Regions from separate parts of the Hydrogenophaga soli genome, predicted to be linked through region 1. Evidence: predicted binding sites of a transcription regulator. Region 1 holds the regulator's gene; the other holds the start of a gene.

Region 1 (3,984 bases):
ACAAGGCCGCCGTGGCGTCTTTCCATTGGCGCCACAGGCTGGCGATCTCGGTGGTGTCGATGCGGGCGTACCCGTCCAGCAAGGCACGCGTGGAGTCGGGTCGCGTGAGGGCCTGCCAGGCGTGTTGACCGTGGATGTCCACCAGCCATCCCCCCAATTCGCGCAACTGGGTGGCGCTGGCGGGTGTGCCGTTGATCCATCCCTTGCTGCGGCCCTGGGTGTCCACGGTGCGCCGAAGCAGCACCGTGGATTCGGATGCATCCAGGTCTTGGGCGGTGAGCCACTCGGCCACGTCGGGTGTGAGTTGGAACTCGGCGGTGATGTCCGCTTTGTCCTGTCCAGCCCGCACCACGGTCGGGTCGGCCCTTCCACCCAAGGCCAATTGCAAGGCGTCAATCAAGATGGATTTGCCGGCACCGGTCTCCCCCGTCAGCGCGGTGAAGCCTTGGGCCAGGTCGAGGTCCAAGTGAGGGACGATCACGAAGTCTTTCAGGGCAATGCGAAGCAGGCTCATGAACAGGCAAGGTCAGGGCTGGGCACCGACGGTGTTTTCATTCCAGTGCAGCTTGTTGCGCAGGGTGTCGAAATGGCTCCATCCCAGGGGGTGCAGCAGCGTCAGTGTGTGGGTAGATGCTCGCACACGGATCTGGTCGCCGTGCAGCAGGCTGGTGATGGTCTGCATGTCGAAGTTGGCACTCACTTCACGTCCGCCCACCACTTCGACCACGATTTCTTGGGTGCTGGGCAGCACAATGGGGCGGTTGGACAGGGTGTGGGGCGCAATGGGCACCATCACCCAACCCCCAATCGACGGATGCAGCAAGGGCCCCCCTGCCGACAGCGAGTACGCCGTTGAGCCAGTGGGTGTGGAAATGATGAGGCCGTCCGCGCGCTGGCGCGCCACGAAGCGTCCGCCCACCTCGATGCGCACTTCCACCATGCCAGCCGACGTGCGGTTGACCACCACATCGTTCATGGCCAGGGTGTCGAAGATGCACTCACCGTCGCGCCACACCTCGGCATGCATCAGGGTTCGCGGGTCTTCCTCGTACTCTCCCCTCAACATGGCCGACAGGGTGGCGGGAAACTCCTCGAAGCGCACATCGGTCATGAAGCCCAGCCGCCCTTGGTTGATGCCGATCACCGGCACGCCGTGGTGGGCCAACTGCCGGGCCACGCCCAGCAAGGTGCCGTCTCCGCCGACCACCAGCACCAGATCACATTGGGCGCCGATGTCGGGCAAGGAAAGGGTAGGGTACTGGGTCAGGCCGGTGTTGTGGGCGGTTTCGTGTTCCAGCACCACTTCGCAACCCTGGCCCACCACGAAGGCGGCAATGCTGTCGAGCGCATCTCGGGAACCCATGGCCTGGTACTTCCCCACAACGGCCACGCGGCCAAATCGGGGAGGGTTGGCCAAAGGGTTGGACGGTGGCGTTTGCCCGGGCAAAATCATGCTGAAATTACAACACAGCTCAAACCTAGGGCACGCATGCTAGACAGTCGCGCACAGTTGTTGATGAGGACCTTGGTCGAACGGTACATCGCCGACGGTCAGCCCGTGGGGTCTCGCACCTTGTCGAAAGCCGCGGGGCTGGACCTGTCGCCAGCCACCATCCGCAACGTGATGAGTGACTTGGAAGACTTGGGTCTCATCGCCAGCCCCCACACGTCGGCCGGGCGCATTCCGACTCCCAAGGGGTATCGGCTGTTTGTGGACACCATGCTGACGGTGCGCCGTGACTCGCTCGACCTGTCCACCGAATTGCCGCCCACGGGCTTTGAGCCCGATCAGCCTCAGCGCGTCATTTCAAATGCGGCTCAGTTGCTGTCCAACCTGTCTCACTTTGTGGGTGTGGTGATGACGCCGCGCCATGCGTCGGTGTTCAGGCACATCGAGTTTCTGGCGCTCTCCGAGCAGCGCATCCTGGTCATCATCGTCTCGCCCAATGGGGATGTGCAGAACAAGGTGGTCACCACGCCAGTGACCTACACCGCCAGTCAGCTGGTTGAGGCAGCCAATTTTCTCAACACGCATTTTTCAGGACTCAGCCTGGACGTGGTTCGCGAGCGCCTCCGGGCCGAGGTGGACACGTTGCGAGGTGAAATCACCGCACTCATGCAAACAGCGGTGGACGTGGGCATGCAGGCCATGGCCTCCAAGGACGAGGTGGTCATCTCCGGGGAGCGCAATCTGCTCACCGTGTCCGACTTCTCCAACGACCTGGGCAACCTGCGCCGCATGTTCGACCTGTTCGAACAAAAGGCACAACTCATGCGGCTGCTGGACGTGTCCGAGCAGGCCGATGGGGTGCGCATCTTCATCGGGGGCGAAAGTCAGGTGGTGCCTTACCAAGACTTGGCCATTGTTTCAGCACCCTACGAGGTGGACGGCACCGTGGTGGGCACGCTGGGCGTCATCGGCCCGCAGCGCATGGCCTATGACCGAATGATCCAGATCGTGGACATCACGTCCAAGCTGGTGTCCAACGCCCTCAGTCAAAACAAGCCCACAGGTTGAACACGTTTTCTGCGCCCTGGGCAGCCCGGCATACAATGTCGGGTTGGTCGGGGCGTTAGCTCAGTTGGTCAGAGCAGGGGACTCATAATCCCTTGGTCGCTGGTTCGAGCCCAGCACGCCCTACCAGTCACCCGAGGGGTTCATCGTGTGACGGCAATGTGCAAACACCCGGTGAATGCAGATTGTTTTGAAAAAGTTGAAGAGCCATCGATTTTCGCGTTATAATCATGGCTTCAGCGGCTGTAGCTCAGTTGGATAGAGTACTTGGCTACGAACCAAGGGGTCGTGGGTTCGAATCCTGCCAGCCGCACCAAAATGGAAGCCTCGCAACTTGAAGAAGTTGCGAGGCTTTTTCACTTCTGATCCTCAAGGCGCTTTGGCCCTTGATGTGCAACTGTTCTGTGTGACATGAGCAAAGCATTCACCCGAGAAACGGATCAGGACGACGACGAAGACAGCGTCGGTTCTCCCCTTGTCCATTCAGGCAAAAACTACATCACCCGAGCAGGCTATGACCGCCTGCGCAACGAGTTGCTGACGCTCATTGATGAGGAGCGTCCCCGGGTGGTCGAGGTGGTGCACTGGGCTGCGAGCAATGGCGACCGTTCCGAAAACGGTGATTACCTTTACGGCAAAAAACGCTTGCGGGAAATTGACCGCCGCATCCGATTCCTGACCAAGCGGCTGGACCATGTGGAAATCGTCGATCCCTCCGTCCATCGCGGCACAGATCAGGTTTTCTTTGGCGCCCGGGTGACCTACTTGAGGCCTTCGGGGGCGGAAGTGACCGTCCGCATTCTGGGTTTGGATGAAGCGGACAGCAGCCAGGGGGAAATCACCTGGATTTCACCCGTGGCTCGGGCCTTGCTCAAGGCAAAGGTGGGGGACGAGGTGACGGTGATGACACCGTCGGGCGCGGAGTCGGTCGAAGTGCTGGATGTGCACTACGACTGATTCAAGCCCGCTCTTTGCCAGGGCGAATGCGTTGTGCACGCAAAACCGATGGTGTCCGTTTCAGTGAACGAAGCACATCGGCCAGATGGGCCCGGTCTTTCACGGTGATGGCAAAACGCAGGTCGGTTGCCAACTGAGCGCGCTCGTCATTCATGTTGACGTGGGTGATGTCGGCGCCAGCAGATGCGATGGTGGAGGCCACCCGGGCCAGCACCCCTTTGCCGTTTTCCACAGTGACCAGCAGGGCCACTTCGAAAGTGCGGGCGGTGTCTTCTGCCCATTCCACTTCCAAGAAGCGTTCGCGGTCTCGGTAGAGCAGTTTTTTGCCCACCGAACATTCCTCGGTGTGCACCACCAAGCCTTCGCCGCGCCCCAGGTAGCCCACGATGCGGTCACCGGGGATGGGGTGGCAGCAGTTGGCGAACTGGACCGATCCACCTTCGCTGCCGTCGATTGTGACCACGCCTTGGCTGATGGTTTCCTTTTCTTCGGCATACCGTGCCTGACTGATG
Region 2 (3,984 bases), on a different contig from region 1:
CTTGCCAAGGCGAACTGCCTTTCAACCACAGGAGTGTATTCACATGGCGAACGACTTTCTTTTCACGTCCGAATCGGTTTCCGAAGGCCACCCCGACAAGGTGGCTGACCAGATCTCCGATGCCATCCTGGACGCCATCTTCGAGCAAGACCCCCGCAGCCGCGTGGCCGCCGAAACCCTGACCAACACCGGGCTGGTGGTGCTGGCCGGTGAAATCACCACCAACGCGCACGTGGACTACATCCAGGTGGCGCGCGACACCATCAAACGCATCGGTTACGACAACACCGAGTACGGCATCGACTACAAGGGTTGCGCGGTGCTGGTGGCTTACGACAAGCAGAGCAACGACATCGCCCAGGGCGTGGACCACGCGAGCGACGACCACCTGAACATCGGCGCCGGTGACCAGGGCCTGATGTTCGGCTACGCCTGCGACGAAACGCCCGAGCTGATGCCCGCCCCCATCTACTACGCCCACCGCCTGGTGGAGCGCCAGGCCCAGTTGCGCAAGGATGGCCGACTGCCCTTCCTGCGCCCCGACGCCAAGAGCCAGGTGACCATGCGTTATGTGGACGGCAAGCCCCACAGCATCGACACCGTGGTGCTGTCCACCCAGCACAGCCCCGACCAGAGCGAAACCGCCCACAAGATGAAGGACAGCTTCATCGAGGCGGTAATCGAAGAGATCATCAAGCCCGTGCTGCCCAAGGAGTGGCTGCAGAACACCCGCTACCTCATCAACCCCACAGGCCGTTTTGTGATTGGCGGCCCGCAAGGCGACTGCGGCCTGACCGGGCGCAAGATCATCGTGGACACCTACGGCGGTGCCTGCCCCCACGGCGGTGGCGCCTTCAGCGGCAAGGACCCCTCCAAGGTGGACCGCTCAGCCGCTTATGCCGCCCGCTACGTGGCCAAGAACATCGTGGCCGCCGGTCTGGCCCGCCAGTGCCAGATTCAGGTGGCGTATGCCATCGGGGTGGCCAAGCCCATGAACATCACGGTCTACACCGAAGGCACGGGCGTCATCCCCGACGCCGAGATCGCCAAGCTGGTGGAAGCCCACTTCGACCTGCGGCCCAAGGGCATCATCAACATGCTGGACCTGCTGCGCCCCATCTACAGCAAGACCGCCGCCTACGGCCACTTTGGCCGCGAAGAGCCTGAGTTCACCTGGGAGCGCACCGACAAGGCCGCCGCCTTGCGTGCCGCCGCCGGGCTGAAGTAACCCAACCCGCGTCTCTGCAGGAGCCCGCCATGCGCTCGACCCCACTCGCCTTGGCCCTGTTGGCCGCCGCCACGCTGGGGCTGAGCGGCTGCGCCACCCTCAGCGAAGAAGAGTGCAAAACCGCCGACTGGGGCCGCCTGGGCTACCAGGATGGCGCGGCGGGCCACCCCGAAAGCCGCTTGGCCGAACACGCCGAGGCCTGCGCCAAGGTGGGCATCCGCCCCCTGGCCGACCTGTGGCGTGGCGGGTGGGACCAGGGGGTGCGCGTGTACTGCGTGCCCCGCGTCGGCTGGAACGAAGGGCTGGCCGGACGCAGCTACCAGGGCGTGTGCCGGGGGCGGGGGGAAGAGGCTTTCCTGCACGCCTACCAGACCGGCGCGGACATCCACCGCGTGCAGTTGCAGATCAACAGCAACGCCTCCGAAATTCACCGGCTGGAGCGCCAGCTGTCCAAGTCCAAGGACGACAAGGAGCGCCACCGCCTGCGCGAGCGCTTGCGCGACCTGGACTGGGCGCAATCGCGGCTGCGCTCGGAACTGGGTACGCTGCGCTTCAACGCCCCTCGGTACTGACAGGGCCGACGGGCGCAGCCCTCACCTCACTGCACCTCCCCATTGAGCAGCCGCTCGGCCAAGGTGCCGTCGTCGGAGCGCGACATGGGCGTGGCCTCTTGGCTGGCCATCATGGGCGGGGCTTGCACGGGGAGGACCGGGTCAGGCTCGGGCAGGCCCCAGGGGCGACGAAAGTGCACGCCCTGCCTGGCCCAATAGCCGCTGTCCAGCCGTTCCAGCTTGACCGCGCCACCCGTTGACGGGGCATGCACAAAACGCCCCTGCCCCACGTAAATGCCCGCGTGGTTGGTGCGTCCCTTGACGGTGAACACCACCAGGTCACCCGTGCGAACCCCGTCGCGTGGCACCGCCTGCCCCCAGTCGCTCAGCTCCGCCACCGTGCGCGGGGTGCGCAGCTGGGCCGCGTGGCGGTACACATAGGCAATCAGGCCCGAGCAGTCAAAACCCGCCTCGGGCGTGTTGCCACCGTAGCGGTAAGGGGTGCCCACCAACCCCATGGCGTACAGGGTGGCGGACTGGGCTGCATCGGAGACCGGGGGCTCAGGCGTCCGCAGGGGTTCGGCCTGCCCCACGGACGGACGTTGTGGCACGGGGGTTCCGCACCCCGTCAACACCAGGGCCAAGGCAAAAAAGAGAGGTTGCCACCATTTCATGGGGGCTGATTGTCGAAGCAATTCACTCCGAAATCCAGAGCAGCTCACGCTTTCTCAACAAGCGCTGCAGGGCCAGCACGCATAAATTTTGAAAACCCGGACTTGAAATGCACGGCGCCAGCCCTATCATTAGCACTCGCTGGGGTTGAGTGCTAGCAGCGCCCGCCGCCGCGGAGCCTCCGCCCCACCGCCGCCCCCTTGAGGGGTGGCAACCCATCCTCGTTTCGATGTTGTTCCTTCTGATTTAGGAGATGTTATGAACCTGCGTCCTCTCGCCGATCGCGTGATCGTCAAGCGCCTGGAAAATGAAACCAAGACCGCCTCTGGCATCGTGATCCCCGACAACGCCGCAGAAAAGCCCGACCAGGGTGAAGTCCTGGCCGTCGGCCCCGGCAAGACGAACGACAAGGGCGAAACCAAGGCCCTGAGCGTGAAAGTGGGCGACCGCGTGCTGTTCGGCAAGTACAGCGGCCAGACCGTCAAGGTCAACGGCGACGAACTGCTGGTCATGAAAGAAGATGACCTGTTCGCCGTGGTCGAGAAGTGATCGACCAGAACTCCTGATTTGATAGCTGCTACCGCTTTCAAATAAAGCGATAGAGCCATTTTTGTTTGAATTTTTGAATTTGTAGGAGCCAAACATGGCAGCAAAAGACGTGGTTTTCGGCGGTGAAGCCCGCGCCCGCATGGTTGAAGGCGTGAACATCCTGGCCAACGCGGTCAAAGTGACCCTGGGCCCCAAGGGTCGCAACGTGGTGCTGGAGCGCTCGTTCGGCGCCCCCACCGTGACCAAGGACGGTGTGTCCGTGGCCAAGGAAATCGAACTGAAGGACAAGCTGCAGAACATGGGCGCCCAGATGGTCAAGGAAGTCGCTTCCAAGACCTCTGACAACGCTGGCGACGGCACCACCACCGCCACCGTGCTGGCCCAGGCCATCGTGCGCGAAGGCATGAAGTACGTGGCCGCCGGCATGAACCCCATGGACCTCAAGCGCGGCATCGACAAGGCTGTGGAAGCCCTGATCGCCCAGCTCAAGGCCGCCTCCAAGCCCACCACCACCAGCAAGGAAATTGCTCAAGTGGGCTCCATCTCCGCCAACTCTGACTCCAGCATCGGCGAAATCATCGCCAACGCCATGGACAAAGTGGGCAAGGAAGGCGTCATCACCGTGGAAGACGGCAAGAGCCTGCAAAACGAACTGGACGTCGTGGAAGGCATGCAGTTCGACCGCGGCTACCTGAGCCCCTACTTCATCAACAACCCCGAAAAGCAAGCCGCCCTGCTGGACAACCCCTTCGTGCTGCTGTACGACAAGAAGGTGTCCAACATCCGAGACCTGCTGCCCACGCTGGAGCAAGTTGCCAAGGCCGGTCGTCCGCTGCTGATCATTGCCGAAGACGTCGAAGGCGAAGCCCTGGCCACGCTGGTGGTCAACACCATCCGCGGCATCCTGAAGGTCGTGGCCGTCAAGGCTCCTGGCTTCGGCGACCGTCGCAAGGCCATGCTGGAAGACATCGCCATCCTGACCGG

The links. The regulator HrcA, encoded in region 1, represses chaperone genes, less so after heat shock. The targets are predictions, from matches to a motif close to TTAGCACTCNNNNNNNNNGAGTGCTAA.
Region 2: a site for HrcA is predicted at 2,583-2,609, ahead of groES (co-chaperone GroES). Genes of this name have one in related genera too.

Annotation. Positions count from the first base shown of each region.
Region 1 covers NZ_BAAHAK010000005.1:319,439-323,422, reverse strand. The annotation lists gene recN (DNA repair protein RecN) at 1-514, opposite strand, end outside; gene ACYVB7_RS11670 (NAD kinase) at 527-1,453, opposite strand; gene hrcA (heat-inducible transcriptional repressor HrcA) at 1,490-2,518, shown strand; tRNA gene ACYVB7_RS11660 (tRNA-Ile) at 2,568-2,644, shown strand; tRNA gene ACYVB7_RS11655 (tRNA-Arg) at 2,755-2,831, shown strand; gene greB (transcription elongation factor GreB) at 2,927-3,472, shown strand; gene ACYVB7_RS11645 (RelA/SpoT family protein) at 3,474-3,984, opposite strand, start outside.
Region 2 covers NZ_BAAHAK010000010.1:51,370-55,353, reverse strand. The annotation lists gene metK (methionine adenosyltransferase) at 44-1,228, shown strand; gene ACYVB7_RS16745 (DUF2799 domain-containing protein) at 1,258-1,800, shown strand; gene ACYVB7_RS16740 (C40 family peptidase) at 1,827-2,390, opposite strand; gene groES (co-chaperone GroES) at 2,710-3,000, shown strand; gene groL (chaperonin GroEL) at 3,095-3,984, shown strand, end outside.